Regions from separate parts of the Siminovitchia fortis genome, predicted to be linked through region 4. Evidence: riboswitches for the same ligand, from Rfam matches in the RefSeq annotation. Region 4 holds a riboswitch; each other region holds the start of a gene.
The links. A riboswitch is a leader RNA that binds a small molecule or an ion and turns the genes downstream of it on or off. The one in region 4 is predicted to bind S-adenosylmethionine.
Positions count from the first base shown of each region.

Region 1: it holds a riboswitch for S-adenosylmethionine, as region 4 does, so the genes downstream of both, FS666_RS08605 (YezD family protein) here and FS666_RS05300 (MetQ/NlpA family ABC transporter substrate-binding protein) in region 4, are expected to answer to the same signal.
Region 2: it holds a riboswitch for S-adenosylmethionine, as region 4 does, so the genes downstream of both, metK (methionine adenosyltransferase) here and FS666_RS05300 (MetQ/NlpA family ABC transporter substrate-binding protein) in region 4, are expected to answer to the same signal.
Region 3: it holds a riboswitch for S-adenosylmethionine, as region 4 does, so the genes downstream of both, FS666_RS02965 (5-methyltetrahydropteroyltriglutamate--homocysteine S-methyltransferase) here and FS666_RS05300 (MetQ/NlpA family ABC transporter substrate-binding protein) in region 4, are expected to answer to the same signal.

Region 1 covers NZ_VEKZ01000019.1:41,179-49,165, reverse strand. Annotated here, with positions in the region: gene FS666_RS08635 (CoA-transferase subunit beta) at 1-267, opposite strand, end outside; gene FS666_RS08630 (CoA transferase subunit A) at 271-1,296, opposite strand; gene FS666_RS08625 (methionine ABC transporter permease) at 1,323-1,964, opposite strand; gene FS666_RS08620 (methionine ABC transporter ATP-binding protein) at 1,966-2,967, opposite strand; gene FS666_RS08615 (MetQ/NlpA family ABC transporter substrate-binding protein) at 2,968-3,798, opposite strand; gene msrA (peptide-methionine (S)-S-oxide reductase MsrA) at 3,816-4,355, opposite strand; gene FS666_RS08605 (YezD family protein) at 4,535-4,684, opposite strand; SAM riboswitch class I at 4,782-4,900, opposite strand; gene FS666_RS08600 (DUF4870 domain-containing protein) at 5,009-5,395, opposite strand; gene FS666_RS08595 (molybdopterin oxidoreductase family protein) at 5,664-7,745, shown strand; gene FS666_RS08590 (VOC family protein) at 7,799-7,987, opposite strand, start outside.
Region 2 covers NZ_VEKZ01000045.1:1,678-9,664, reverse strand. Annotated here, with positions in the region: gene FS666_RS13675 (C39 family peptidase) at 56-880, shown strand; gene asnB (asparagine synthase (glutamine-hydrolyzing)) at 871-2,760, opposite strand; gene metK (methionine adenosyltransferase) at 3,185-4,384, opposite strand; SAM riboswitch class I at 4,613-4,730, opposite strand; gene pckA (phosphoenolpyruvate carboxykinase (ATP)) at 4,954-6,543, shown strand; gene FS666_RS13655 (aromatic ring-hydroxylating dioxygenase subunit alpha) at 6,853-7,854, shown strand.
Region 3 covers NZ_VEKZ01000005.1:12,693-20,679, reverse strand. Annotated here, with positions in the region: gene FS666_RS02975 (assimilatory sulfite reductase (NADPH) flavoprotein subunit) at 1-509, shown strand, start outside; gene cysI (assimilatory sulfite reductase (NADPH) hemoprotein subunit) at 537-2,261, shown strand; gene FS666_RS02965 (5-methyltetrahydropteroyltriglutamate--homocysteine S-methyltransferase) at 2,427-3,536, opposite strand; SAM riboswitch class I at 3,623-3,714, opposite strand; gene FS666_RS02960 (phosphoribosylaminoimidazolesuccinocarboxamide synthase) at 3,916-4,602, shown strand; gene FS666_RS02955 (nucleoside deaminase) at 4,667-5,125, shown strand; gene FS666_RS02950 (cobalamin-binding protein) at 5,144-5,926, shown strand; gene FS666_RS02945 (SepM family pheromone-processing serine protease) at 6,405-7,442, shown strand; gene FS666_RS02940 (DUF1002 domain-containing protein) at 7,455-7,987, shown strand, end outside.
Region 4 covers NZ_VEKZ01000010.1:5,305-13,291, forward strand. Annotated here, with positions in the region: gene FS666_RS05280 (LytTR family transcriptional regulator DNA-binding domain-containing protein) at 1-670, shown strand, start outside; gene FS666_RS05285 (ABC transporter ATP-binding protein) at 912-1,760, shown strand; gene FS666_RS05290 (ABC transporter permease) at 1,757-2,464, shown strand; gene FS666_RS05295 (ArgE/DapE family deacylase) at 3,034-4,308, opposite strand; SAM riboswitch class I at 4,552-4,669, shown strand; gene FS666_RS05300 (MetQ/NlpA family ABC transporter substrate-binding protein) at 4,873-5,712, shown strand; gene FS666_RS05305 (methionine ABC transporter ATP-binding protein) at 5,773-6,810, shown strand; gene FS666_RS05310 (methionine ABC transporter permease) at 6,785-7,456, shown strand; gene FS666_RS05315 (MetQ/NlpA family ABC transporter substrate-binding protein) at 7,513-7,987, shown strand, end outside.

The sequences.
Region 1 (7,987 bases), on a different contig from region 4:
CGCCTGTGCCAAACTCATGACATAATCCATAGAGCCCACCGTTACGCCGTTTTCATAGGTCAACGATTCACTGACCTGAATAGGAAGCCGCCCTGTCGGCTTCCCGCCAACACCGCCGCCTTCATAGACAAGCAGCAAGCCTGGTGCATGTATGTTCAATGCAAGCACAGAAGCGAGCAGCGGCATTCCTGTTCCAACGTAAACAGCAGTATCTTGGGGCAACAGCCTTGAAGCAGTAATAATCATTTTTTCCGTATCGTTTGCCATGTTTTACCCTCTCCTTCTGGCCACTTTTGGATATGGCGCCAATTTATTTTCTATTTTTTCCAATTGCTTCAGGACACGGACGCCGCCGATTTTTTCAAGGTAGTGATAATGATCCTTACTTCCATACACATACTCCTGCAGGTACTCTTTCACACCATCTTCGCTGACAGAGGCATCCAGCCAAATTTGCCAATGATCCTCATCAAAGGAATACAGGGTGGGTACTTGATTTGGATGAGAACCGTACGGCACTTCTACAACTGCATCGACAACAAAATAAGGAATCTTTGTCAGGTCCGGACGGCTTGTGAATACCTCATCATGGACAATTTCTTCGGCGGTGACCAACACAAACTTTGCTGCATGGGCCAGCTCGACATCTTCGGCGATATTCCCGTCAATCTGGCAGTTGCCGTATTTGTCTGCCCGATGAACATGAATGATGGCTACATCCGGATAACAAGCAGGCAGCAGCTCAACTGGTTCATTTGTAAACGGATCGATGATTGTTTTGGATCCGCTGTAATGCAGCGTATCCGTTCCAAGGGAAGACCTTGTCGGGTAGAAAGAAAGACCCTTCATCGCCGCAGTAAAACGCCATTGGAATCCTGCATTGGTTGTTTCGGATAAAACTTTCAGACGGCCTGATTCAACCGCCCTTCTTGTGGGAAGCGACAGTCCGCGAACTTCATCTGCAAAACCATAGGAGACTTCCGCCTTTGTGATGTTCCCGGCGGCTGCAAGCAACTGCCAGTCGTGCTGGGAACCTTTTGTTCCAATGGTGAGATCTCCTGTTTTTTGGCGGATGATTTCATGAACAGCAGCAATCGGGTTCCGCACAGAACCCATTCCGCCAAAGACAATATAGTCGCCTTCTTTGACACCACGGGATACCGCTTCTTTTAACGTGGTTCGTTTATCTTTTTTAGCAAAGGATTTATTTTCTCCTCGAAATTCCCTGATTTTGTCCGGGTGTTCCCATCCGTAAAGCTTGGAAGATACCTCTTCTTTTATAATCGTTTGAGACATTTCATTTTCCTCCTCAACAGTTCCTCTTATCTTTTATCCACGGCCCTGGCCGCACGGTCTCCGGCAAATTGGATCAACTGGACAAGTATGACCAAAATGATAACCGTAGCGATCATGACATCATTTTGGAAACGGTAATATCCGAAGCGGATGGCCAAGTCTCCTATTCCTCCGCCTCCAACGATTCCAGCCATGGCCGAGTAGCTTAATAGACTGATAACAGTGACAGTGAGCCCTGCAATCATTCCGGATCTTGCCTCTGGCAAAAGAACATCTTTTATGATCAGCCATGGTGAAGCGCCGCATGATTCGGCCGCTTCGATTACACCTTTGTCGATCTCCCTTAAGGATGTTTCAACCAGCCTTGCATAAAAAGGGATGGCAGCTACAGTAAGCGAAACACTGGCTGCAGCCGGGCCCATCGTTGTGCCAAGAATCAGTTTTGTCAATGGTATAAGGACAACAAGCAATATAATGAAGGGAATGGAACGGATGATATTAATAATGGTTCCTGCCACATTTTGCATGAAGCGGTTTTGCCAAAACATCCCTTCGCTTGTGACAAAGAGTGCTATCCCTAAAGGGACTCCGATGACCACCGCAAAAGCGACGGCAATCCCCATCATCCAGGACGTTTCCACGAACGCTTTTCCAAACTCATTTATCATCTCAGGCAACACCGGCAAGCACCTCCAATTGGTTAGTCCGTTTCGTAATGTAGTCAATCGCCTGCTGGACATCTGTATGAGATCCGATCATTTCAATGATCAGCGTTCCAAGGGGACGGTCCTGGATATAGGAAATTTGTCCATGAAGGATATTGGCACTCACGTTGAATTGTTTCAATGTCCCGGAGATGACTGCTTCCTCGGCAGATTCCCCCTGGAAAGTGATTTGTACAATTGGGCCTTTCCTTCCCGCCAATAGTCTTTCAGGCAGCTCCAGCGAATGGACGGTTCGGACAAATTGTTTGGCCAATGGGGTTTTGGGAGCAGCAAAAATGTCATACACCTCGCCAAGCTCAACAACTTTTCCATTTTCCATGACAGCCACCCGGTGGCAAACGTCCTGCACGACTTCCATTTCATGGGTGATCAGCACAACGGTAATTCCAAGGTTCTCATTGATTTTTTTCAACAGCTGTAAAATTGACTTTGTTGTCGTCGGATCCAGAGCCGATGTCGCTTCATCGCATAGGAGGACCTTCGGGTCGTTGGCAAGTGCCCTGGCAATGCCGACCCGCTGTTTCTGTCCTCCGGAAAGCTGGGCTGGATAGTGCCTGCTCCGATCGGAAAGCCCGACCATTTCCAAAAGCTCCGGCACCCGTTTTTGAATTTCCTCTTTCGTTTTTCCGGCTGCTTTTAAAGAAAAGGCCACATTATCAAAAACCGTCTTGGAACTGACTAAATGAAAATGTTGAAAAATCATTCCTATTTTTTGGCGCTCTTTACGCACTTCTTTGTCCGAAAGAGAAGTTAAATCTTTTCCATCAATGAGGATCTTCCCTTCTGTCGGCCTTTCCAGCAAATTCAAGCATCGGAGCAACGTACTTTTACCTGCGCCGCTGTAGCCGATAATGCCGAAAATCTCTCCTTGGCAGATGGTGAAGTTCACATCATCCACCGCTGTCACATCTTCGTACCGCTTTGTGACATGCTGAATGTCGATCATTTATTTGCCCTCCTTCCCCAATTGATATGGAGGTTTCACATACCCTTTAGCATTCTTGTTCGTGTAGTCCAAAAATTCGTCGGACCTATAGGCCTTTTCTAAGGCTTTTGCGAATGGTTTATCTACATCTTCTTTTCTCAACGTTACATAAATTAAATAGCTCTCAGGTGTTTTTTCAATTTCTACGGCTTCATCCAATTTCAACCCCGAAGCCAGTGCATAGTTTCCGTTAATGAAGGCAAAGTCGGTATCTCCCAATGAACGCGGCGTTTGTGCCGGATCAACCGGTTTGATTTTTAAATTAAGCTTATTATCGATAATATCTTTCTCTGAGACCGTTGTTGGCTCGGCATCTTCATTTATTTTAATCAGCCCAAAATCCTCAAGCATGTTAAGCGATCTTGCCAGGTTGGTCGGATCATTCGGCGTAGCAATTGTCGTACCTTCTTTGATATCATCCAGGGATGTATGCTTTTCAGAATAAAGACCAATTGGTGCAGTTGGCACTGCATATGGGGCCACTAAGTCCATATCGTGGTCTTTATTGAACTGCTTCAGGTAATTTCTATTTTGGAATAGGTTGGCATCAATTTCGCCTTCGTTTAGAGCAATGTTTGGTTGAATGTAATCGTTGAACTCGACGATTTTCACTTTGTAGCCCTCTTTTTCAAGGATGGGAATGACCCCTTCTTTTAACTGGTCACTGTATGGTCCCGCTGTTGCACCAATTGTAATTTCTTTCTTTTCCCCACTTGCCGACGAAGTGCCTCCGCAGGCCCCCAAAACGAATAAGCTAAGAATTAAAGTGATATATAGCAATGTTTTCTTCATGTCTTCATTCTCCCTTTTTAACGATGTGTTTTTTCTTTCCAATATTTTCGGATGAAAGGTGCTCTCCCCGATTCTTCTTTAAAGGCTGCATAAGCATCCGGATTTTTCTTGTAATAATTCTGATGCTCCTCTTCCGCTGGGAAGAATGGAGCCGCGGGCAGAATCTTAGTGACAATCGGACGATTGAATTTCCCGCTTGCTTCCAACCTCCTTTTTGACTCTTCCGCAAGGTGTCTTTGTTTTTCCGTATGATAAAAAATGGCAGTTTGATAGGAAGGTCCCCTGCTTCTGAATTGGCCTCCGGCATCTGTAGGATCAATCTGCTGCCAATATAAATCTAATAACTTTTCATATGGAAATAATCGGGAATCAAACAAAATTTGTACTGCTTCCACGTGGCCGGTTGTTCCGGTGCAAACCTCTTCGTACGTCGGGTTCACAATCGTCCCGCCGGTATAGCCGGAAATGACTTGCTCAATTCCAGGCTGTGAGTCAAATGGTTCGATCATGCACCAGAAGCAGCCTCCCGCAAATGTCGCACATTCAAGTTTTGACATGTTCACTTCTCCTCCAATAAAAAAGGCCCCTTGATCAACGCATAAATGCCTGAACCAACTAGCAAAGTTGCGTTGAAATCAAGAGGCCTCCGGTTGTCCGGTCAGCTTCCGTATATAAGATTTTTTTAAGTGACGTATGGCATCCAGCGCTAAAGGACCGTGTTGACTTTTCTTATGTCTCATGCCGGAAACCGCTGTTTTTCAATCCGATTGATCTGAACGATCTTCCCTTCATGCACTGTAATCTGCAATTCACCGAAACGCAAATTGCTCAGTGCTTCCACAATCACTTTCAGCTTCTCATTGTCCACTTTTTCCTTGACACCCATTCCCCTCATCTCCTTTGAAAGTAGTTCCGATATACAAGAAAAAGACCCCTTAACAATAAGAGGTCTCCGCTTTTTAAGAATATAAATCAAGCTTTGCCTCTTATATATCAGATTTGTAAAAAAATCTGCTGGAATTGGCACCGTTTGAATATGAAAAAATATTCAATGGTTGCCGAGGCTTCACTGGGCCAGTCCCTCCACCTCTCTGCATAAGAGTTATGAAAATATGAATTTGTAAATGTAAAATCTATTCTATTCGGAATGGAATGAATTGTCAACCGTATTTTGGTGATTTCTCAAATCAGGACATTGGTCATGCATCCATCAGGGATGATCGTCAAAATTTCCTATCAGATTCTCCGTAATATCCCCCACAACCGGAAGCTTTATCCGTTCCCGCTGATAAGCTTTGATCATAAGCACAATCCACAAGATGAATGTTGTCAAAGAAATAAGCGACTTCAATAGCCAGCCGACAAACGGAACATAGCCGACTCCCAAACCAAGAATCCACAGCGAGACAAAAAGGACAATTGACTGCATTGCATGGAATTTTACAAAAGGACTTTTCTTTTCCAATACAAAGAAAATGATGCCTGTGACAAACGTTCCGAGGTAGCATAGCAGCCCTGCAATATTCTCATCCAGGCCAGTGGATGATTTTGGCGGCACTTCGTTTCCACTGGATTCGATTTCATGTTTATCGTCCAAATTCCTTCCTCCTTTCATAGCTTCATTTGCTTTGAGTATAACAAATCGGACGATCGAAAACTAAGAAAAGTCAGACTTAAATTTCTAATTGCTTCCCCCTTTGCGAAAAATGGCAGGTGGCTGACAAAAACCATTGAAATAAGAATCAAAAAGAAAGCTTTCATAAAAAGGGGCAATTGTCTCAATAATTTTCCATAAACAAAGACGGAGAACGATTGATTATGTTATAATCTATGAAATTATTTTTATTGCAAGGGGTTGCTGGAAAATGGAGTCATGGATCAATATAAAAGACGGTGTGGTCCCTTCCGTATGTTCTTTGGACTGTCCCGATCAGTGCGGGCTGCTTGTCCATAAAAAGGACGGAAAAATTGTAAAAATCGACGGAGATCCGGATCACCCTGTGACAAAAGGGAGCATTTGCAACAAGGTTCGGAATATGGCTGAACGCCTGTATGATTCAAGCCGTTTGAAGACACCGTTAAAACGAGTAGGCCCCAAAGGGGAAGGCAAATTCGAACCAATCAGCTGGGACGAAGCGATTGAAACGATTGCAGGCCGCTGGAAACAATTGATTTCCGCAGAAGGGGCAGAGTCCATTCTTCCATACAGCTTTTATGGGAACATGGGCAGGATCCAATCAGAAGGTATGGACAGGCGTTTCTTCAACCGCCTCGGCGCCAGCCAGCTTGAGCAGACGATCTGCTCTTCGGCAGGAAGCGTCGGTTACAACTACACAATGGGCGGCGGCTTTGGTACCGACCCTGAGGATATGACGGAAACAAAGCTTTTCATTTTCTGGGGAATCAATGCAGCCAGCACAAACATGCACCAGGTAATGATTGCCCAAAAAGCTCGGAAAACAGGAGCAAAGCTCGTTGTCATTGATGTTCATAAAAATCAGACCGGGCGCATGGCGGATTGGTTCATTCCAATCCTTCCGGGAACAGACAGCGCTCTTGCACTCGGAATTATGCATATTTTATTTGAAGAAAACTTGGTGGACCGTGAATTTTTAAAGGAATATACAGTCGGTTATGAGGAACTTGAAAATCATGTGAAATCTTATGACCCAAAAACAGTGTCGGAAATTACTGGAGTACCCGTTGATGATATTTATAAACTCGCACGCATGTATGGCGAAATTTCCCCTTCCATGATCCGGATTGGGAACGGGCTGCAGCATCATGACAACGGCGGAATGATTGTCCGGACCATCTCCTGCCTCCCTGCCCTTACAGGGCAATGGCCGCTAAAAGGCGGCGGTGCCGTCAAATCAAACAGCGGATATTTGGCCTTTAATACAAGGGCGCTGCAACGGCCCGAACTTCGAAAAAAACAGGCTCGGACCATCAATATGATTCAATTGGCTGAAGCCCTGCACGAATCGGAGCAGCCGATCCGTTCGCTCTTCGTATATTGCAGCAACCCTGCCGTCGTTGCTCCAAATGCCGGAAAAGTTCGCAAAGGCCTGGTACGGGAAGATCTTTTTACAGTTGTACACGACCTGTTTCTGACAGAAACCGCAAAATATGCGGATATTGTATTGCCGGCAACTTCATCCTATGAAAATACTGATTTTTATACATCTTATTGGCATCAATATCTCCACTTGCAGGAGCCGGTCATTCCTCCCTATGGGGAAAGCAAGTCAAATTCCGATGTTTTCAGGCTGCTTGCGGAGGCAATGGGTTTTGAGGATCCTGAACTTAAGGTTAGCGATGAAGAACTGATCGAGCAGGCTATAAGTGATGTGGCAAACCCACACTTCCCTGATACCGATCTTGACCAATTGAAGAAAGAGCGATTTGTTAAGGCAAAGAATAAAGACGGCTACTGGAAAAATTTAAACACACCAAGCGGAAAAATTGAATTATATTCGAAGCAAATGGAACTGGCCGGATACCCGGCCCTTCCAACACACATACCGCTTGTAGAAGATAATGATTGCCCATTTTTGTTTGTCCCTGGGCCGAACCATAACTTTTTGAACTCGACATTTTCAAATAACGAAAAGCATGCAAAGCTCGAAAAGGCTCCCCAATTGTTCATGAACCGATTGGATGCTGAAAAACTCGGAATCGAAAACGGCTCGTCCGTCCGCATATGGAACGGCCGGGGCGAATGTGAAATGGCCGCTTCTGTCGGAGAGCATGTCCTGCCGGGTGTTGTTGTCAGCCAAGGGCTCTGGTCCGATCAATTTGGAAACAAGCACCTCGTCAATTCACTTACCCCTGACAGGGTGGCAGATATGGGAGGCGGAGCAGTATTTTTCTCAGGAAGGGTAAATGTGGAGCTGGCAAAGAAAACTTCTTTGGAAGCCGGGAAGGAAACTGCTACAATCAAATAAAATGGTTAAGCGGAGACTTATGTAACCTCATGGGTCTCCGCTTTTTCACTGCCCTATTCTTCGTGGCTGAACTGCCAGCCAATGCCGAACTTGTCCGTCAGTTTACCGTAGCATTTGCTGAAGAACGTTTCCTGAAGCTCCAATTCTACAGTCCCGCCTTCACTCAGTTTATGAAAAGCGGACTTTACATCATCCATATTCTTACTGACAAAAGCAAGTGTGATATTGCTCCCATTTTCTAC
Region 2 (7,987 bases), on a different contig from region 4:
TGTCCTTATTTGCCGATGTAATTCATAATGGAGTATTTAAAAAAGGAGATTCTATATGAATGCATGGCCAATTTCGTTAGCTGTAATTTCTGGTTTTGTACTCATTCTTCTTTTGGGAAAACGAAGTTCTTCCAAGGCGTTTGTTGCCTTTTTTATAGCTGTTTGCACATTCATTCTCGTTCTATTTAATACGATTGATGAGGCAGATAATCAAAAAGCAACGGCATCCCAGGAAATTCAGCAAAACAATGATATTCAGCTGGTTGAAATAAAAGATAAGGTTTTATTGGACTTCCCCGTCATTGAGCAGCTGCCTGAGCTTCCTCGCGGCTGTGAAGTCACTTCACTTGCCATGCTCCTTGAAAGCGCAGGAACAAAGGTTGATAAAATGACGCTTGCCAAAGAAGTGAAGAGAGATCCGGCTCCTTACGCAGTGAAAAATGGAAAAGTATATTTCGGAAATCCCCATAGAGGATTTGTGGGGGATATGTATGACTTCAGCAAGCCGGGGCTTGGCGTATACCACGAACCCATCATGGAGCTGGGGGAAAAGTATCTGCCTGGAAGACTGGTGAATTTGACGGGTGAGTCGTTTGAGGAATTAAAAATTCCGCTGTCTGACGGGAGGCCTGTTTGGGTCATCATCAATGCCGAATACCGCGAGCTGCCTGATTCTTATTTTGAAACATGGGAAACCGATTCCGGGCCTGTTAAAATTACAAAGAAAGAGCATTCCGTCCTGATCACGGGGTACGATCAAAAAAATATATACTTCAATGACCCCCTTACAGGAAAGAAAAACAAAAAAGCACCCATCGGCGATTTCGAGAAATCGTGGGTGCAAATGGGCAGCCAGGCGCTCACCTATAATTATGAGTGAGCAACTGCTGCCATTTCTTTTTCAAAATTGTATCGTTCCTCTATAAATACCGCATGCCAGACCATGAATACAAGCACCGTCCAAATTTTGCGGCTGTAATCCATTTTCCCCTGGCAATGATCTTCCAACAGTTTCAAAACATACTGTTTGTTGATCAAATGGTCCGTTTCGCTGTTTTTAATGATATCCTTCGCCCAGTCATACATTTCATCCTTCAGCCAGTGACGGATCGGCACCGGGAAGCCGAGCTTCTTGCGGTTCAACACATGGTCCGGGACAATTCCTTCCGCCGCTTTTCTCAAAACATATTTTGTTGTTCCGTTTGCGGTTTTGAGGCTCGTTGGAATTGTGGAAGCCAATTCGAATACCTTTATATCAAGGAATGGCACCCTGAGTTCGAGTGAGTGAGCCATCGTCATCCGGTCCGCTTTCAGTAAAATATCGCCTCTCATCCAAGTGTGGATATCGATAAACTGCATCCGTTCAACAGGGGCATATCCTGCCGATTCTGCATAAAGCGGCTTTGTCACATCAAGATAGCTGATATCAGGATGGAAATGATTTAACAATTCTTTTTTCTCGTCTTCCAAAAACATTTTTGCGTTTCCGATATAGCGCTCTTCCATCGGTGTTACACCGCGCTCAATAAAGCTTTTTCCTTTAACGCCTTCAGGCAATGTTTTGGCGAGCGACCTCAAAAGAGCCTTGCCCACTTCCGGAATTTTATCGAACATTTCAAGAGATTGCGGCTCCCTGTAAATATTATATCCGCCAAAAAGCTCATCTGCTCCTTCTCCTGAAAGAACGACCGTTACATGCTTCCTTGCTTCTCTTGCAACAAAATAGAGCGGTACGCAGGCAGGATCAGCGAGAGGATCATCCGCATGCCACATAATTTTAGGCAGCTCTTGCATGTATTCCTCCGGGCTGATCACATAGCTGATATTTTCAACGCCAAGCCTGTCAGCTGTCTCTTTTGCTACATCAATTTCGCTGAAGCCGTCGCGTTCAAACCCGACCGAGAATGTTTTAATGTTCGGATGGAACTGTTTAGCAATTGAAACGATGATGGAAGAATCGATTCCGCCGGAAAGGAATGAACCGACCGGCACATCACTGCGCATATGGATATTGACCGAGTCAAACAAAACATCCCTGATTTCCTTGATGAAATCTTCTTCGGGCTTATGCTGGACCGGCTTAAAGTTTGCTCTCCAGTAGCGGTTAATGTTCATGGATTCGCCCGGTTTTTTCGTAAAATAATGGCCGGGCTCAAGCTTCTTAATATGGCGGGTCATCGTTTCCGGCTCCGGAACAAACTGATAGGTCATATATTGCTGAAGAGCTTCGGTATTCAGTTCTTTTTTATCCATGGCAAGCAGGATGCTTTTCTTTTCTGATGCAAAAAACGAACGGTCTTCTTCCTCTATATAAAAGAAAGGCTTGATTCCAAACGGATCCCTTGCTCCGAACAATTCCTGTTCTTCCTTATCCCAAATCAAAAAGGCAAACATGCCGCGTAGTTTTTCCACGGCTTTTTCTTTTAAATCACTGAACAAAGCGATAATGACTTCAGTATCTGAGTCTGTTTCAAATGTGTATCCTTTTTTTGCCAGCTCTTCACGAAGCTCGACAAAGTTATATACTTCTCCATTAAAAATAATCCAATAGCGCTCGTTTTCATAAGAAAGCGGCTGGCTTCCGCTCTCAATATCGATGATGCTCAGCCTGCGGAAGCCGAACTGGACATATTCATCCTGAAAATATCCTTCATCATCAGGTCCGCGGTGAGTGATAATATTGTTCATTTGCTGAAACTTTTGGTCAGTCTTTGCTTCTTCTCTTGCATGATGATGCATGCACCCGATAAAACCGCACATGTAAGTGTCACCTACTTAATAAGATTCAAGCGTTGTGAGTATAATCTGCACACCTTTTTTATATTATCATTATTTGCCTCACTTTGGCAGTTTTATTGCGATAAATTTAGAAAAACGTAAGCGAACTCTGATTAGAAAAGTGGAAGATGTCTGATTAGCGGATTTTCGGAAGGCATTCCGGGTCTATGACTACCGAACATGCGGTCAAACCCGATACTCGGGAGGTATTGCGGGTCTATGCCTACCGAACATGCGATCAAACCTGATACTCGGAAGGCATTCCGGGGCTATGACTACCGAACATGCGATCAAACCTGATACTCGGGAGGCATTGCAGGTCTTTACTGCAAAAATAGGGGTACCCAAGAATTGCAAGCCTTCCATTCAAAAAGCGAAGATGCCGATCGCACCTTCGCCTTTTTCTTTAAATTGATGTAGAGCGGATCAGCGCCTCCGCTTTGTCCGTTCTTTCCCATGGCAGATCAATATCCGTACGGCCAAAATGGCCATATGCCGCTGTCTGGCGGTAAATCGGCCTGCGCAGATCGAGCATGAGGATGATGCCGGCCGGACGAAGGTCGAAGTTTTCCCTGATGGCCTTCACAAGCTTTTCTTCCGAAACTTTTCCTGTACCAAAAGTGTCGACCGAAATGGAAACAGGCTGCGCAACACCGATCGCATAGGCAAGCTGCACTTCGCATTTATCGGCAAGTCCTGCTGCTACAATGTTTTTGGCAACGTAGCGAGCAGCATAGGCAGCAGAGCGGTCAACTTTAGTGGGGTCCTTTCCTGAGAAAGCTCCTCCGCCATGGCGGGCATATCCGCCATACGTATCAACAATAATTTTTCTTCCTGTCAGCCCCGCATCACTTTGCGGGCCGCCGATTACAAAGCGTCCGGTCGGATTAATGAAGTATTTCGTTTCATCATCAAGCAGTTCCGCAGGCACGACAGGTTTGATGACATGTTCCTTAATATCCGCTTTGATCTGCTCAAGTTCGACTTCAGGGTGATGCTGAGTGGACAAAACGATCGTATCAATTCGCACCGGTTGGTTATTTTCGTCATATTCAATAGTGACTTGGGTTTTTCCATCAGGCCTTAAATAAGAAAGAATGGATTCTTTCCGCACATGGGCCAGCCTTCTTGAAAGTTTATGAGAAAGTGAAATAGGCAGCGGCATAAGCTCCTCGGTCTCATTGCACGCAAAACCGAACATGAGGCCCTGGTCCCCTGCACCGATCGCCTCGATTTCCTCTTCGCTCATATTCCCCTCTCTTGCTTCAAGAGCCGTGTTCACTCCTGCTGCTATATCAGGAGACTGCTCGTCGATGGATGTGATGACCGCACACGTTTCAGCATCAAATCCATATTTCGCACGTGTATAACCGATTTCTTTAATTGTGTCACGGACAATCTTCGGAATATCCACGTAAGTCGTCGTCGTAATTTCTCCGGCAACGAGCACCAGCCCTGTAGTCACGGATGTTTCACAGGCAACCCGGGCATTGGGATCTTCTTTAAGAATCGCATCCAATATCGCATCAGATATTTGATCACAAATCTTATCCGGATGTCCTTCTGTAACAGACTCTGAGGTAAATAAATGCCGAATTTTAGACATCAAAGCTCCTCCTTTTGGTGCGTGTTCAAAAAGCTGCCAAACAAGCCAACAAAGAGATTCGCCGCTCATCATTTGGATTTTTTGAACAACCTCTTTTACAGTGATAAAATAATTTTATACATTCAACGGTACTCTGTCCTTTTTATAGAAGCACATTTGATTAAAATAAAAAACCTTTCCTGACATGAAGTTGAGGAAAGGTTTAGTTGATGTGTTCCGAGCCTTTCACTCTTATCGCCCAAGGCTTTTCGCCTTGCTACAGGTAAGCACCTTTCCGTCTGCAAAGCAGGACGGCAGGTTGCCGGGCTTCAAAGGACCTGTTTCCTCCGCCATCTCAGGATAAGAGTATCCGTTCAACTCAAAATCATAACTTACATCATAAATCAATGTCAACCGGGAAAGTTAAGAAATAGGCTTATTTTTACCATTCCCTTCAAAAATAAAATCCATTTAGTCAAATCCTGTTCAAGAAATAATGCAAAATTAGTATAGACTAATCAATTAAATGTGTTATACTATTTCTCAAGTAAACGTAAAGTTAAATATTTAAACAAAGGAAGGGTAAACATATGAGTTCAGTAGGCATCAAAAGCGAATTAGCGCAATTATTGAACGGACAGAACGTTCATACGCAGTTATCAGTACCACAGCTTGTCGAGAAGGTCCTGAGCCGTAAAGAAGGGGTTCTGACAACTTCTGGTGCCGTTCGTGCCGAAACTGGTAAATATACAGGCCGCTCCCCTGAAGACAAATTCATCGTTGATGAACCGTCTGTCACAGACAAGATCGATTGGGGTTCTGTGAACCAGCCGATTTCATCTGAGGTATTTGAAAAACTGTATTCAAAAGTTGTTTCCTACTTACAGGAAAGGGAAGAAATCTTCGTATTTAAAGGATTTGCAGGTGCTGATGAAAAATACCGCCTGCCGATTCAGGTCATCAACGAATATGCCTGGCACAACTTGTTTGCCCACCAATTGTTCATCCGCCCTACCGGCGAAGAATTGGCTGACCATGAATCGAAATTCACTGTCATCTCTGCACCCGGGTTTAAAGCAGATCCTGCAGTTGACGGTACAAAATCAGAAACATTCATCATCGTCTCATTCGAGCGCCGTATCGTATTGATCGGCGGTACAGAATATGCAGGCGAAATGAAAAAATCCATTTTCTCCGTCATGAACTACGAACTTCCGGAGGCGGATATTTTATCCATGCACTGCTCCGCGAACGTTGGCGCTGAAGGCGATGTCGCCCTCTTCTTCGGACTGTCCGGAACAGGTAAAACAACCCTTTCAGCCGATCCGAACCGCCGCTTGATCGGCGATGACGAGCACGGCTGGTCTCCAAACGGCGTTTTTAACGTCGAAGGCGGATGCTATGCAAAAACAGCAGGATTATCTTACGAAAAAGAACCGCAAATCTATAATGCCATCACATTCGGCTCTGTTTTGGAAAATGTCATTGTCGATCCGGAATCACGCGAGCCTCTTTATGATGACACATCACTGACTGAAAATACAAGGGCTGCATACCCAATCCAAGCCATCGACAATATCGTGGAACCAAGCATTGCGGGACATCCATCTGTCATCGTATTCTTGACAGCTGACGCATTCGGAGTATTGCCTCCAATCAGCAAGCTGACAAAAGAGCAGGCAATGTACCACTTCCTTAGCGGTTTCACATCCAAGCTTGCCGGAACAGAGCGCGGAGTCACTTCACCTGAAGCAACATTCTCCACATGCTTCGGTGCACCGTTCCTGCCTCTTCCTGCAGCACGTTATGCAGAAATGCTCGGTAAGAAAATCGATGAGCACGGCGTTCAAGTTTTCCTCGTCAACACTGGCTGGACCGGGGGCTCATACGGCGTAGGCAAGAGAATGAATCTTGCTTACACTCGTGCCATGGTTCAGGCTGCTTTAAACGGCGAGCTTGATAACGTGGAAACAGCGAAAGATGAAGTATTCGGCCTTTCCATTCCGCTTCACGTACCAGGTGTACCTGACGAAGTATTGCAGCCGATCAAAACATGGGACGACAAAGATGCATACAGAGCAAAAGCAAAAGAACTTGCAGGAAAATTCAAAGATAACTTCAAAAAGTTTGACCATGTCGACAAATCCATCGCTGAACTGGGTGGGCCGGCTGTGAAATAAAATAAAATAAAAGTCAACTGCACCTTCAATTGTGCCTACAATAAAAGGTGCGGTTTTTTTATGTCGGATTGGTAATACTTTTAACACAATTTCAGGAGTCACAAACCACTGGAAAAGTTATAATAAATATTAAATGAGCTTTAAAACTTAACATTCAGGCCCGGTATCTAATGCCCTACCAAGGGCTGGTTCATCGAAACCGGGCATTGGCTACGCGGCCCAATGACCGCGGAATGATGTTCATGTTAAGTTCATTTGATACAGAAAGTGATTATTACATAATAGAGCAATCAAAGTGGAGGGGATTAAATGGCAACTACTTTAAATCGAAGCAACTTACTGGATGATCAAGTTCTTTTGGAGGACTGGCTTGTTGCTTGCCGTTCCGTTGATGTGAAAGAGCAGCCCATCCAAATTAAATTGATGGGTGAAAGATTGGTTATTTTTAGGAACAGCAAAGGCGTGCATGCTTTCAAGGATCTGTGCTGCCACCGCGGTGCGGCCTTATCTTTGGGAGAAGTGAAGAATGATTGCATCGTCTGCCCTTACCACGGCTGGGAATACGATGAAACCGGCGCTTGCGTCCACATCCCGCAGTTGCCGGAAGGCCGGAAAATTCCAACACAGGCAAAAGCCTTCAAATACAGCTGTACAGAAAAGTACGGGCTAATCTGGGTCAATTTTGCAGGAAACGAGCCGGAGATGTTCCGCCATTCCGAATCGGAAGACGACTCTTTCCATCATGTCATTTGGGGACCACAAGAAGCAAAAGCGAAGCCGCCGCGCGTTGCGGAAAACTTCCTTGATGTCGGCCATCTTGCCGTTGTTCACGAAGGCTCCCTAGGATCTGAAGAACACCGCGAAATCAAAGACTATAAAGTCCACGAAAAAGATGGACGGATCTATTCAGATGAAATCCCTGTCTACCAGCCTGACGCGGATGGGACCGGCAAAGCGAAGGTTATGTATTATACGTATGAAATCCTTCGCCCTTGTACGGTGAAATTTTCCAAAAGAGATCCTGAAGATGACTCAATTATGTCCATTACATTTACCATCAGGCCCGTCGATGAGGAGACTTCCGTCGCATACGCTATCGAATCATTTAATTATGATACGGGATTGACGGATGAACAGATCGTTTCCTTCCAAGATGAAATCTTTGAAGAGGACAAGCCAATCATCGAAAACCAAAAGCCGGAAGAGCTGCCACTTGATTTACAAGTCGAATTGTCGCTAGTATGCGACCGCATGAGCATCGCCTATCGGCAGTATTTGAAAAAGCTTGGTGTGAAATTGGGTGTGGAATAACGGTTGGAATTGTGATCGAGCAATGAACACTGATACTCGGTTGGGTACCTTGCTGCCTGAACCTTCATAAAGTGAGCTGGGACATCTAATGCTGAAAACTCCCGATGCAGCGGAAAAAGGAAATACTCAGGGG
Region 3 (7,987 bases), on a different contig from region 4:
CTGGTGATGCTTTATCAGTTTATGTACAAAAAAACGCCAATTTCAAACTCCCTTCGGATCCGGATATTCCGGTTATCATGATTGGCCCGGGCACGGGTGTCGCACCATTCAGGTCTTTTCTTGAAGAAAGAGAGGAGATTGAAGCAAAGGGGAAAACATGGCTTTTCTTCGGTGACCAGCACTTTGTTACGGATTTTCTTTATCAGGTTGAATGGCAAAGATGGCTTAAAAATGGAGTGTTAACCAAAATGGATGTCGCTTTTTCACGGGATACGAAAGAAAAAGTGTACGTTCAACACCGTATGCTTGATCATAGCCGCGAATTATATGATTGGCTTCTGGAAGGAGCCCATGTTTATATTTGCGGAGATGAAAAAAATATGGCAAAAGATGTCCATGCAACGCTCCTTGAGATTCTTGAAAAAGAAGGCGGTATGACCTCTGAGGAAGCAGTTGCTTATCTGGCGGATATGCAGCAGGAGAAGCGTTATCAAAGAGATGTGTATTAAGAAGGTGAAGGGAGACAGGGATGAATAATGTCAAAAACAAAACTTTCCCCAACGCAGGATGGTCCACCAAGTGATGTCGAACGAATCAAAGCTGAAAGCAATTACCTGCGCGGCACATTAGCCGAAACAATTTCAGACCCGCTAAGCGCAGGTATACCGGATGATGATAATCGGCTGATGAAATTCCATGGCAGTTATTTACAGGATGATAGGGACGTGCGCAATGAGCGGCAAAGACAAAAGCTGGAACCGGCGTATCAATTTATGGTCAGAGTAAGAGCGCCCGGCGGTATCGTAACAGCAGACCAGTATATAGCCATGCACAATATCGCCAAAAAGTATGCAAATGGGACTTTAAGATTGACGACAAGGCAGTCGTTTCAAATGCACGGCATTCTTAAATGGAACATGAAGCAAAGTATAAGGGAAATCAATGACTCGCTATTGGATACACTCGCAGCCTGCGGGGATGTGAACCGCAATGTGATGTGCAATCCGAATCCATATCAGTCGGAGATGCATGGAGAGGTATATGAATGGGCTAAAAGAATAAGTGAACATCTTTCTCCAAGAACCCGCGCTTATCATGAAATTTGGCTGGACGGTGAAAAGGTGGCAGACAGTACCGAGAGTGATGTGGAGATTGAACCTATTTATAGTCCCGTTTATTTGCCGCGGAAATTTAAAATCGGTGTTGCAGTGCCCCCTTCCAATGATGTAGATGTATTTTCGCAAGACTTGGGTTTCATTGCCATTTTGCAAGACGGACATTTGCAAGGCTTTAATGTCGCAGTCGGAGGAGGAATGGGAATGACTCACGGGGATACAGACACTTATCCTCAATTGGGTCGCGTCATTGGTTTTTGCTCCCCGGACCAGGTGGTGGATGTGGCTGAAAAAATAGTGACCATACAAAGGGATTATGGAAATCGCTCTGTAAGAAAAAATGCCCGTTTCAAGTATACGATAGATGCCAAGGGCATAGAGTGGCTGATCAATGAACTTCATGATCGTCTCGGCTGGGAGCTTCAGCCTGCCCGCCTATTTGAGTTCGAACATAACGGCGACCGGTATGGCTGGGTAAAGGGCATCAACAATAAATGGCATTTTACTTTGTTCATTGAAAACGGAAGAATCAAAGATCATGAAGAGTATAAACTGATGACCGGACTGTTGGAAATTGCAAAAATTCACCAAGGGGACTTCAGACTTACTCCAAACCAAAATTTGATCATTGGTAATATCGCGGAAGAAAATAAAGCCCAAGTGGAACAATTGATAAAAGCGTATGGACTGACAACTGGCAAACAGCATTCCGCATTGCGTAGAAATTCCATGGCCTGTGTTTCCTTGCCGACATGCGGGCTGGCCATGGCTGAATCGGAACGTTACTTGCCATCACTTCTTGATAAAATTGAGGGGATTTTAGATGAAGCAGGTCTGAGAGAGGAAGAAATTGTCGTACGTATGTCCGGATGTCCCAACGGCTGTTCACGGCCAGCCTTGGGAGAGATTGGATTCATTGGAAAAGCACCAGGAAAATATAACTTATACCTGGGCGCAGGTTTTTCCGGAAATCGGCTAAATAAGCTTTATCGTGAAAATATAGGTGAAAAAGAAATTTTGGAAGAGCTAAAGCCTATCATCCATCATTACGCAAAGGAACGTCAGGAAAATGAACATTTCGGAGATTTTGTGATCCGTACAGGTTATGTAAAAGAGGTCCATTCGGGATTGGATTTTCATGATTGATATAGATCATGAAATGGTCCCTGACACAAACAAAGGAAAAGTGGAGGTGGTTGTTCATGGGCTCGGCAGATAAGGAGCCGGACTCGTACTAATGGAAGACAGTTTATACTAAAGAGAAATAGATCCCGGAGAGGGCGGCTCTTTCGGGATCTATTGAATACAGACTTATTTTCCCCAAATTTCTTCAGCAATTTCAACAATGAATTTCAACTTTTCCCATTGCTGTTCTTCAGTCAGCTCATTTCCGTGATGGGTCGAAGCGAAGCCGCATTGCGGGCTCAGGCAGATTTGCTCAAGCGGAACATATTTAGAAGCTTCTTGTATTCGTGCCTTGATCGCTTCCTTGTCTTCCAATTCGCCGGATTTGGAAGTGACGACGCCGAGAACAACTCTTGGTCCGTCTTTTGGGATGTAGCGAAGCGGGTTGAAGTCTCCGGAGCGCTCATCATCATATTCAAGGAAGAAGCCGTCCACTTTCTCTTTGGCCAGCAGCGTCGGCGCAATCAGCTCATAGCTTCCTGAAAACATCCAGCTGGACCGATAGTTACCGCGGCATAAGTGTGTGGTTACGAATAAGTCTTCCGGTTTGTCCTCGAGCACGCCATTGATGACGCGCAAAGCCAGATCGATGTATTTTTCCCTTGTGAAGCCATTCTCATCAAATTTTCGATCCGGTGAAGACAGGCCTGCGATATAAACATCGTCCAGCTGGAGGTATCGCACTCCCGCATTATAGAATGCTTTGATAGTTTCCTTATATGCTTGAATAATATCGTTTGCGTAATCTTCGATATCGGGATAGATATCTTCATCGCGGATTCCTATATGGAACAGCTGATTTGGACTTGGGATCGTTTGTTTCGCAACAGCGCGCCCACCTACGATTTCATTGAATTCGATAAAATCTTTGATAAATGAGTGTTCAGGACTAAAGGAGATCTTACCTGTGTTGCGGACCCCGTATCTCTCGGTTTCCTTGTTGTGGAATTGATATCCCGATTCAGGTACGTATCCTTCAAGGCCGTTGAGTTCCTCCAAGAAGTCCAAATGCCACCATGTCCGGCGGAATTCGCCGTCTGTCACAAGTTCCAAGCCTGCATCGATTTGCTTATCGACAATGCGTTTGATTTCTTTGGTTTCTACTTCGCGCAATTGCTCAGCTGAGATTGTGCCTTCCTTGTAATCCTTTCTTGCTTGGACAAGGCTTTCTGGACGCAATAGGCTTCCTACGTGGTCTGCTCTGAACGGTACTGCGGTTGTTAAAGTCGTTGTCATTTTTGAATACCTTCTCTCTTTTGTAATATAAAAAAATTGAGGACCTTCTTGGATAAAAAGAAGGTCCTCAATAAATGAAAACAAACTTCTTATCTATTTGGAATTAGCACCATTTCCTTGAAAAAGGCTGGTTGCTGAGACTTCATCGGGCCAATCCCTCCGTCTCTCTGGATAAGAAAATCTGTATAAAGTTGTTTAATTAACTGATATTTTCTACTTTATTACAAGCTCTGAAGAAGTGCAAGAGCTTTTGTGAAAAAAGCCAGATGGGAACGCCAATGCCCTCATGATTGAAACTGAAACATATCCCGTAAATGAATTCGCGATATATTGTGATATGATATGAATATAACGAAATTAACGGATGGGGGAAAGCCGCATGAAATTGGTTTATGAAGGCAAAACGAAAACCGTATTTGAATTGGAAGATGGAAACTATTTATTAAAATTCAAAGATGATGTCACCGGGGAGGATGGAGTATTCGACCCGGGTGCCAACACAGTCGGCTTGACAATCGAAGGGGCAGGAAAGACGGGGCTTCGCCTTACTAAATTTTTCTTTGAACTTTTAGAGAAGAAGGGAATTCCGACCCATTTCGTTAATGCTAATATAGAAGACGCGACTATGACAGTAAAGCCGGCGGAGATGTTCGGCAATGGCTTGGAAGTGATTTGCCGTTACCGCGCGGTAGGAAGCTTCTTGCGCAGATACGGTATGTATGCGGAAGAAGGGCAGGAGCTGGACGGATTTGTTGAAGTGACTTTGAAGGATGATGCCCGCCAGGACCCGCCGATCAGTGAAGATGCATTGGCGATGCTTGGCATTTTGAGCCATGACGAATATAAAAGGCTGAAGGAACTGACAAGGGAAATCGGAGCGATTGTCAAAGCCGAACTTCTGGAAAAGGGGATCGACCTATACGATATAAAACTGGAATTCGGCAGAGCGGGCGACAACAAGGAAATCACTCTGATCGATGAAATTTCCGGAGGAAACATGAGAGCATACAAAAACGGAGAATACATTGAACCTTTGAAGCTCGGGGAATTGATTCTCAGCGAATAAATTAGATTTATTTTTTCCAAATTAATATGTCAAATATAATGTCGTATATAAGGAGGAGAAACAGTTGGATCAATTTATGAAAAGAGCTGTGGAATTGGCCGATGAGTCGGTAAAGGAAGGCGGGCAGCCGTTCGGGGCTGTTCTTGTAAAGGACGGGGAAATCATTTCTGAGGGCATCAATGAACTGCATCTGAAATACGATATAAGCGGCCATGCTGAACTCATTGCCATCCGGAAAGCCCAGGAGCAGCTGCAGACACTGGATTTAAGCGGCTATACGATGTATGCAAGCGGGGAGCCATGCCCCATGTGCATGACGGCTATTTATTTTTCAGGGATTGAAAAGGTCTATTATTGCGGGACTGTCGAAGACGCCAAAGCCGCCGGCCTTGGCAAATCAGTCTATGTTTATAATCAGTTGGCACTGCCCCGGGAAAAGCGGGATGTACATATGGTACATATGCCTTTGACGCAGGGAATGTCCAACCCGTTGGAAAACTGGACAGAAAAAGAAGGAAAGTAGACCGAAGGGAGTAGAGGCATGCGGATTGTTTCGTTGTGTCCAAGTAATACGGAGGTCATCGGTTATTTGGGGAAGGAAGGCATGCTTGTTGCCGTAGATGATTATTCCAATTGGCCTGAAAGTATTAAAGGATTGCCAAGGATAGGCCCGGACCTTACGGTTGACATGGATAAAGTGGAGGCCATGCAGCCTGATCTCGTCGTTGCCTCTCTCAGTGTACCGGGGATGGAGAAAAACATTTATGAATTGAGCAGGCGGGATATCCCACATATTATTCTCAACCCTAATTCTTTGGAAGAGATTGCCTGCGACATTGAAACGCTTGGGGAAGCACTCGGTTTTCCTGAGTTGGGGAAAGAGAGGGCTTCCCATTTCAGGGAAGAAATCCGGCAAAGAAAGATTGTCGCCCAAGGCAGGAATGAACATTTTACGATCTATTGGGAATGGTGGCCCAAACCCGTTTTCACGCCGGGAGGGCCCAATTGGCTGACGGAAATCAGTAAACTTGCGGGAGGCCGGAATATTTTTGAATCTGAGCCCCGGGCAAACGTTCAGACGGATTGGGATGACGTAGCCGAAAGAAACCCGGACCATATATGCATGGTCTGGGTAGGTATTGAAAAAGAAAAGGTCAGGCCGGAATTATTGAAAAAACGGCCAGGCTGGGAAAAGATCAAAGCAGTTCAAAACAATCAGGTGCATGTCCTTGGCGATTCCCTTTATTGCCGGCCGTCGCCGAGATTGTTATTAGGCTTGGATAAACTTATTGCTACATTGTCGGGTCAATCTCCTCTGCGGTAGAAGCTTTTGCCACAGGTGGGGATTGACCCATTTTAATCAAATAAGAAGGACAACGGCCATCCCCGGGACGGGCAAAATATGAACGACAGCCTCCAAGGAATATCCGGCTGCCGTAATGAACAGGCTGATACAGGAATAAACAATATAATGGGCTGCAACCCAAAAGGGATGCCAAACTGCCCAAAGAGAGCCGTCTTTTTTCAAGATATAGGAAAGTATATAATTTGACTAAAATTTTCTTTAGAAAAGTAAGCGTCTTGTCTAGCTCCAGGCGCCATCGGCTCGAGGTCACAAGTCAAATTGCTGTGGTGGCTGTAGAGCTGCCTCCTCGCAATTCGCCTTGTGCTTGTCGCCGATAGGCGGGCGCCTTGCGCTTTTCTAATAACAGTCATTAAATACATAGACAATGACGGCATTTCAAAAGTACAATATCAATAATGGATGGATGCCCACTTAGGAAAGGAACCAGACATAAGCCATGAAACATGATGTGCAGAAGACAAGAAAAAAAAGAATACTTATCATTATTTGCTTTATATTCGCTGTCACATTGTTTATTCCTACACCATTTTATTTATTTCAGCCCGGTTCGGTAGAGGAATTGAGTTCAAAGGTAACGGTTGAAGAGGGGGAAAAGGCAGGGCAGGGCCATCTATATTTGACTACTGTCCTGTCAGTGAAGGCAAGCAATATTTATTATTTGGCATACGGCCTTCTTGCGCCGCATACAGACATTCAGCGGTCACACGTTGTGAAAGGGGACATGTCTGAGAAGGAGTATAACCGCTGGCTGGCCTATTTGATGAAATCCTCACAGGAAAACGCCATTACGGCCGGATTAAAGGCGGCTGGAGAAGAGGTGCAGGTTGTCCCGAAAGGGATGATTGTAAGGAATTTCAGTAAAAATTCAAAGGCAAAGGGAATTATTGAAGCGGGAGACCTCATTTTAAAGGTTGACGGAAGAACGATCAAAGCAACCGAGGATCTGCTTGGCTATTTTAAGGGAAAAAAAGCTGGGGAAAAAGTAAGTGTCGTTTTTTCCCGGGATGGGAAAAAGAAAGAAAAGCAGGTGGAGCTTGTTCTGCTGCCGGGAAAAAAGTCACAGCCAGGCATCGGGGTCGGCCTTGAGGAATATGTAGAGGTAAAACCCGCCCGGAAGGTCAATATTCAGGCAGGAGAAATAGGCGGACCGTCTGCAGGACTGATGTTTTCCCTGGAAATCTACAGGCAGGTGACAGGGGAGGATATTACCAAAGGATATAAGGTCGCCGGGACAGGTACGATCGACAAGGCCGGAAATGTAGGCCAAATCGGCGGTATAGCCGAAAAGATTGCAGCTGTTGATAAAGCCGGAATGGACATATTCTTCTGCCCGATGGATGTCCTTCCGGGCGATACAAATGAAAAAGAAGTAAAAGCCGAAGTTGAAAAATATGGATATGACGTTAAAATAGTACCGGTTAAAACATTGGATGAAGCTGTAAATTATTTAGACAGGCTTCCTCCGAAGTCATAGGAGGCATTCAACATGATAAAAAAAGCAAGCAAGCTGTTTTTGGCAGGTATTCTAAGTGTCGGATTCATTTTTTACGGACATGGAAAGGCATCTGCAGAAAACGATGATGTCATTAATGAAAAATTAGGCGTGCCGATCGTTGTTTACGGTGAAACTCTTACAGGCGACCAGAAAGAAGAAGTCAGAAGGCTTCTTAAAGTGGATAATCCGCAAAACGTCGATGAAATTACAGTCACTGCCAAGGATTTGGCCCGCTTGATCAACGGGAATCCAAACTCCAGAATGTTTTCGTCAGCTAAAATTACATTAAAAGAGAAAGGGAACGGACTGGTCGTAACAATTGTTACACCTGAAAACATCACTGAGGTCACAACTGAAATGTACGCCAACGCTCTTCTGACAGCAGGCGTGGAAAATGCGAATGTCGATGTTGCGTCACCTGTTAAAGTGACAGGCCACTCCGCTTTGGTCGGAATTTATAAGGCATATGAGAGTAAAGGGGAAGTCCTCGATAAAGACCGCATGGAAGTTGCCAATGAAGAGCT
Region 4 (7,987 bases):
GATAAATAAATTGTCATATTCAGAGAGCAGAAGAGTTCAGTTTGCCTGTCTCCTTTTGCAAAACCCTGCCATTTATATTTTGGAAGAACCCGATCAAAACCTGGATTTGGAATCAAAACAAATCTTCCTTTCTCTCCTTCAGGAACTTCGGCACTCGGGCAAAGCCATCCTGATCCTGACAGGCAACATGGAAAGTGCGGTTACGGCTGCCGACGAGGTGTATAAACTCGACGTTTACGGGTTATCCCCCATTCAGGTTGAAAACAATGACCCCGAAAAAAATGAGGACCAGTTGGAAAAAGAACAGCAAACGGATACAGCACAGCCTATTCAGTTCAAAAAAATCCCAACAAAAGTAAAAGATAAGATTGTTCTCTTCAATCCTCCTGAGATAGATTATATTGAAAGCAGAGAAGGACAATCCTTTATACATATTAAAGGTGAGGCATTTCCAAGCGACTTTACTCTTCAGGAATTGGAGAACCGGTTATTGCCCTTTGGCTTTTTCCGTTGTCATCGCTCCTATATCGTCAACCTGCAAAAAGTGCGCGAAGTGATTACATGGACAAGGAACAGCTACAGCCTTGTTTTGGAGGATACAAACAAATCAACCATTCCCCTCTCAAAATCAAAAATGTCTGTATTGAAGGAAATGCTTGGGCTCAAATAATGTAGAAATATCAATTATTTCTCGGGAAATATGTCGATTATTTTCCCTGTTTGCCTTCCATTTACGCTGCTTGTCTTCTTCGTCTTAACCAAACAGGCAAAAGTGAATTGATTCAGCCTTCCTTTTGCTCCGTTCATCCTTTATATAACTCTTTTCATTCGCTATTTAATGCCTGGTGCATTATTTCCCTGTAAGCTGAATATAACAAACGAATGACATTACGTTTTTGAGGTGAAGGGACATGGAAAATATTATCGAAGTGAAGGATTTGGTTAAAACTTTCTCCAATCAACCTGCTCTTGAAGGAGTTAACTTTCAGGTAAAGAAAGGAGAAATATTCGGTTTCTTAGGCCCGAGCGGATCCGGTAAAACTACAACAATTAAAATCTTAACGGGTCAAATGAACCCTACAACCGGTTCTGCGGCGGTTTTCGGCGAACCTGTCTCCAAATTAAAACAGCCGGACTACAGGAAGCGATTTGGCGTATTGACCGACAACAGCGGTTTATATGAAAGATTATCCATTAACGATAACTTGAAGCTTTATTGCGATTTATATGATGTTCCCCGTTCAAGGATAGAGGAATCTTTAGCAATCGTTAATCTTACAAAAGAGAAAAACAAAAAAACTTCTGCACTGTCCAAAGGAATGAAACAACGGGTTATTTTGGCACGTACACTGCTCCATGAACCGGAGCTGCTTTTTCTGGATGAGCCTACTTCGGCTCTGGATCCTACAAATACGCTTCATATATATGAGGGACTGCGGGCGCTGAACGCCAAAGGAACAACCATTTTTTTAACAACGCACGATATGTATGAAGCGGACACCCTTTGCGACCGTGTTGCATTTTTAAACAAGGGGAAAATCCAGCTGTTGGATACGCCGGATAATCTGAAAAGGAAATACGCTGATGAAACAGTAACAGTCGAGATGGCAAATGATCAGAAGATTGTCGTTCCGATAGGTGCAGAGGGCGCACAGCAGCTATTTGAATTGATGAAAACAGATCAAGTGGCAAGAATTCATTCGAATGAACCAACGTTAGGAGATATTTTCATACAAGTGACAGGGAGGAAATTGGCATGACATTTTCTTGGAGACGTGTGAATGCAATTTTAATAAAGGATTACAAGGATTTTTCACGGAATTTGGCTGTATCCTGCGTCATATTTTTGCCGCCGATTCTGGCCGCTTTTTATGGCCGTATGGGTGTCGATTCCATTGAAACACATTACATGGTTTTTAACTTGGTACTCGTCATGGTTGCAGCCTTTGTTCAATGCTGCCTGATTGCCGAGGAAAAAGAGAAGAACACATTGAGGGGATTGATGCTGTCACCGGCAACCACCGCAGAGATTCTATGCGGAAAAAGCTTATTATCTTTCCTTTTTACTATTTTTGTCATCGCATTAAGTGCTTTCTTATTAGATTATAGCCCTAAGAATATTGGAATTGTGGCTGTCGCAATCATTCTGTCATCGCTTTTTTATCTGGGCTTGGGGACATTATTAGGCCTGTATGCAAAATCGGTTATGGAGGCTTCCGTCCTGATTCTTCCATTCATGCTCGTTTTTTCATTCGGAACATTTATCAACGCATTGGCGGAAAAATATCCCATTTTAAAAGCAGCCGAATACCTGCCAAACGTCCAACTGCTTGAAATTGCGAAAAACGTGGAAAATAAAGCAGGCTTTACAGATATTCTATTAAACTTGGTGATTATCGTTATTTGGACCATTGTCATTTCCGCTCTGACCGTTGTGGTCTTTCGCAAGCGGATGGTGGATTAAAAATCAGAGGAGGCATTCAAGATGAAACAAGCATTAAAGCTTGTGATCGCAATGGCATTCGGAGCAGCCGTGGTTTTCGCCTTTAAAACTTTTCTTTAAATCAGTACCTAGGTGAGCTTCTTTAAAGGCCTCCTGTTGAAAGGAATCAACGGTAAGGAATGTGTAGCATTCCTTACCAAAGATCGCGCTATCCCTCCTATTTGGGCAGGTATGTGCGGCTTTCCTTACCGAAGATGCCGCCATCCCTCCTAATCGGGCAAGTATACACGGGATCCCTTACCGTAGATGCCGCTATCCCTTCTAATTGGGCAAGTATACACGGGATTCCTTACCGAAGATGCCGCCATCCCTCCTATTTGGGCAGGTATGCGCGGCATTCCTTACCGAAGATGCTGCAATCCTCGAACTTGGGCAAGAATCTTTATATTTTAAGCAAAGCAATACTCTCAGCGAAAATCTAATTCAATAAACCCCTGGCCACAATGTGAATTGCCCCCTTTAAGTTGTCCTTTTCACCTGACTACCAAAAGGGGAGCATAACACAAAAAATCAGAGGTTTTCCGTATTAATCATTCTTCTTCAATTCCGCACCAGTCAATAATGTGTGCAGCAAACACCTTCGCTGTCTCAATAACACTGTCGATTTCAACATATTCGTCCGGTCCGTGCATGTTCGAGCACCTTGGTCCAAACACAAGTCCAGGCTTGCCATAGTATTGGGTAAACCGTGCATCATTCCCGGCAGCACGTCCGGCAATTTCCACTTCTTTGCCCAATACGTCTTCCGCCGTCTTTTTAAAAGCTTGGACATACGGATCTTCAGGGGCCTGATTCCACGCCTCGGTTGTCCAGCCGTACCATTCCACTTCAGGCGGATTCTCTTCGAGCCATTCGTCGCCTTTTGCGGCTCCCTGAACCGTCTTTTCAATCAGTTCCTTGATTTCGGCGCGTGTCTCAGATGGGATGAAACCGATTCGGCATTCAAGTACTGCTTCACCTGGAACATTGGATGCCCAGTCTCCCCCTTTTAACGTACCAAGATTCATATGGACAGATTGGCCGGAACCTTTATGGAACAGCTCAAAATAAACCTCCTTAGCCCTCTTTTCAGCGAGCTCTTCAAGTGCATTGTAAACCTTGTACATTTTACTGATCGCATTCACGCCCAAATGCGCCATGCCCGCATGAGCTGTTTTGCCCAGCACCCTTACTCGGAAATACATGACCCCGGCATGAGCAACAGTCAATCTCAAAGCATGGGGCTCTGTCGCAATAAAACCGTCGGTTGTATATCCGGCTTCCAAACAGGAGAGTGTACCGCCTGCCCCCCCTGCTTCCTCTTCGATCACGCTTTGAAGCAGGACTTTGCCTTTCGGCTTGATTCCCAGGTCCAACAGCGCTTTCAAAGCGAACCAATTGGCCATAAGCCCGGCTTTCATATCTCCCGAGCCGCGCCCGTACAATTTATTGCCTACAATCTCGCCGCCCCATGGATCTTTTGTCCAATTTTCAACCGGTTCCGGTGAAACAACATCCATATGTCCATTTAACGTTAATGAAGGCGCATCGTCATTGCCTTCCCAAATGCCGATAATGTTCTTTCTGCCTTCAAACGGCAAATCAGAGCTGCTAAAAGCAGGATGGTTTTGGATCTTTTCATACTCAGGATGAACCTCGGCCACTTTCAATCCGATTTCTTCATACTTTTTCCTCATATATTCCGCCATAGCATTTTCGTCGCCGATCACGCTCGGAATTTGGACCGCCTTCACAATGGCTTCCACAAGTTCATCTTTATTTTCTTCAATATAGTCTTGGACCTTCTTCTTCGCATCAGTTGACACTTTGCTGCTCCTCCCTGCATTAAAGTATATATAATAAAAATAAAAAAACATATATTCATACATATTATAAATCATAATACAAAAAATAGTTAGTATTTTTCTTGTTTTTCCGGTATGGAAGAAAGGTCTATGAAAAAATTTCAAGGGGCCTTTGATCATAGATAGATCTGAAAAATGAACAGACAGTATTGACATTTCTTTTAGATAGGTATATTATCATTCTTAACAATTTCATTTGGAAATCTCTTATTGAGAGCGGTGGAGGGACTGGCCCTGTGAAACCCGGCAACCATTCTTGTTTTACCAAAACAGGAACAGGTGCTAAATCCTGCAAAATACTTTGTATTTTGAAAAATAAGAGAGTGCGTGATACTTTCGTGTATTTCCATGCCTCTCTGTGCGAGAGGCATTTTTTGATGCACAAGGGATTTCCATAAGGAATCTTGAAGGGAGGAACACGGAGGTACGATAAATAGAAATTGTATTGGCAATAAAAATAGGAAGATGATTAATAGCAGTAAACTCGACTAAAAAGATAAATATACATTGAAATGGGGAAGCAGCATGAAAAAGTGGGTATTATCCAGTTTAATTATTTTAATAATCGCCGCTCTTGCAGCATGCGGCGGTGGCAATAAAGAAGCAGCCGGCAGTAAAGGCGAAAAAGCGGAAGGCCTTCTTGACGACGGCAAACTGACGGTTGGTGTAACAGCCGGCCCGCACGAACAAGTTTTGGAAAAAGTAAAAGAGCTTGCAGCCAAGCAAGATTTGGATATCGAAGTCAAAGTGTTCACGGATTACATTATGCCGAATATCGCTTTAGATGAAAAAGAGTTGGATCTCAACTTATTCCAAACGATTCCTTATTTGGAGCAGTTTAATAAAGACCGGGACATGGATCTTGTCGAAGTAGGTAAAGCACTCACTTTTCCAATGGGGATTTACTCATCCAAAGTGAAAGACGTTAAAGATCTGCCAAAAGGGGCGAAGATTGGACTTCCTAACGATCCTACAAATGGAGGACGTGCCCTTGTTTTGTTTGAAAGTGCCGGATTAATTAAATTGAAAGAAGGCTCAGGGACTGCCCCGACTGTCAAGGATGTTGAAGAAAACGAAAACGATTATGAGTTAGTAGAATTGGAAGCCTCCCAGCTTCCCCGTCAATTGGAGGAGCTTGATGCAGCTGCCATCAATACGAACTTTGCGATTGAGCATGGACTTAAGCCTGCCAAAGATTCCATCTTTATTGAATCAAGCGACTCTCCATGGGTGAATGTTGCAGCGGCCAGGCCTGAATCAAAAGATGACGAAGCGATTCAAAAGTTTTGGGATGTTTACCGTTCTGATGAAGTGAAACAATATATTGATGAAACATTCGAAGGATCAGTCATTCCCTCTTGGTAAGAAAACTGAACCAGGCAGCCGTCACGGATTTTTGAAAATAAACATGAAGGAGCAATACACATGATAGAACTCGCGGGAATCTCTAAGACATTTCAAGGTAAACAAGGTCCGATTCACGCATTGAACAATGTATCGCTTTCTGTTAAAAAAGGTGAAATATATGGAGTCATCGGATACAGCGGCGCTGGAAAAAGTACATTGATCCGCTGCGTCAATTTATTGGAAAAACCTGACGCAGGTTCCGTAGTTGTAAAAGGGACAGATTTAACAAAACTGTCTACCAAAAAGCTTCGCGAAGCCCGCACCAACATCGGAATGATTTTTCAGGGATTTAACCTTTTAAAGACGGCCACTGTTTATGAAAATATTTCCATTCCACTGAAACTTTCCGGATTTAGCAAAAAAGAAGTGGAAGAAAGAGTCGTGAAGTACCTAAAAATAGTCGGCCTTGATGAAAAATATCATGCCTATCCTTCCGAACTTTCCGGCGGGCAAAAGCAGCGGGTGGCTATCGCCCGCGCGCTTGCTTTTGAACCCGAAATCCTTTTAAGCGACGAAGCGACCAGCGCTTTGGACCCGGATACGACGGAAGCCATTCTCGACCTGCTTTTGAAAATCAATAAAGATCTCGGTATTACCATTTTGCTCATCACACACGAAATGAACGTCATTCAGCGCATCTGTGACCGCGTAGCTGTAATGGAAAATGGTGAAGTCATTGAAGAAGGAGCAACAAAAGACATTTTCACCTCACCGTCGCACCAAACTACGAAGCGATTTGTAAGCAGCCTGTTTACTCATAAAATACCGGATGATCTTCTGGAAAAACTCAACCAGACCGGGCAGGTGTTCACCCTTTCCTTCTTCGGGGATTCAAGCGGCGAACCTGCTTTGGCGACTGTGACAAAGAAATTTGATATTTATCCGAATATCTTGTCAGGAAGCATTACCCATTTAAAGGATGAAACTTTCGGACAGCTGGTCGTCCATTTAAAAGGAGATACGGCCGAGATTCATAAAGCGGTCCGGTACCTGGAAAAAGACCAGGTTCATGTGGAAGGTGTGAATATAAGTGACAAAAATAAGCGAGTTTCTTGATAACTGGGGCACTGATATTTGGGAAGCCATCATCCAAACCTTCCAAATGGTTGGAATCTCCCTCGGAATATCGATTTTAATCGGTCTTCCACTCGGGATCATGCTGGTTCTTACACGTCCAGGCAAGGCATTTAGCAACAAATATGTCTTTGGTATATTGAATATATTTATAAATATTGTACGGTCTGTCCCGTTCATCATCTTGTTGTTCTTTATTTTGCCATTCACAAAGTTTGTTGTCGGAACAACGATTGGTGTAAAGGGCGTTATTGTCCCTCTCGTTATTTATACGGCTCCATACATTGCCCGTCTGATGGAAACAGCCCTTCTGGAAGTAGATCGTGGAGTGCTTGAGGCCTATGAAGCGATGGGCATGAAAACGAGACATATCATTTGGCACGTTCTTGTAAGGGAGTCCCGTTCCTCGATTATTCTTGGACTGACCATTGCAACGATTTCCTTAATTGGCGCTACAGCGATGGCAGGACTTGTCGGAGGCGGAGGCCTTGGGGACCTTGCCTATCGCTACGGCCACCTCCGTTACGAAGTCGATGTCATGTATGTAACAGTCATCCTCCTGATCATCCTTGTCCAAGGATTGCAGTCACTGGGCAACCGGGTAGCTGCCAGATTGAAAAAAGATTAGTTGTGTATAGGGTGTTTAAATATTAATTATATCTATAAGAAAAGAGGAATTGCATCATGAAAAAATGGATATTATCCAGCGTGTTGGTTTTATTGATTGCAGCTCTTGCAGCATGCGGCGGAAGTAAAGAAGAATCAGCGGATAAAGGTGAAAAAGCCGAAGGGCTGCTCAGCGACGGAAAGCTCATTGTAGGTGTTACAGCCGGTGAACATGAGGAAATCATGGAGCAGGTAAAAGAACTCGCTGCAAAGCAAGACCTGGAAATTGACATTAAAACTTTTTCTGACTATCCAATCGTGAACGAAGCATTGGAACAAGGGGATCTTGATCTGAATGTATTCCAGCACGAACCTTATTTGAACGAACAGAAAAAAGACCGCGGATATGATATTGTCCCGGTTGGAAATACCATCACAACTCCGATGGGTGTCTATTCCAACAAAATAAAAGACATTAAGGATCTCAAAAAAGGTGCAAAGCTCGGATTGCCGAACGACCCGACCAACGGCGGACGCTCCCTTCTTTTATTCG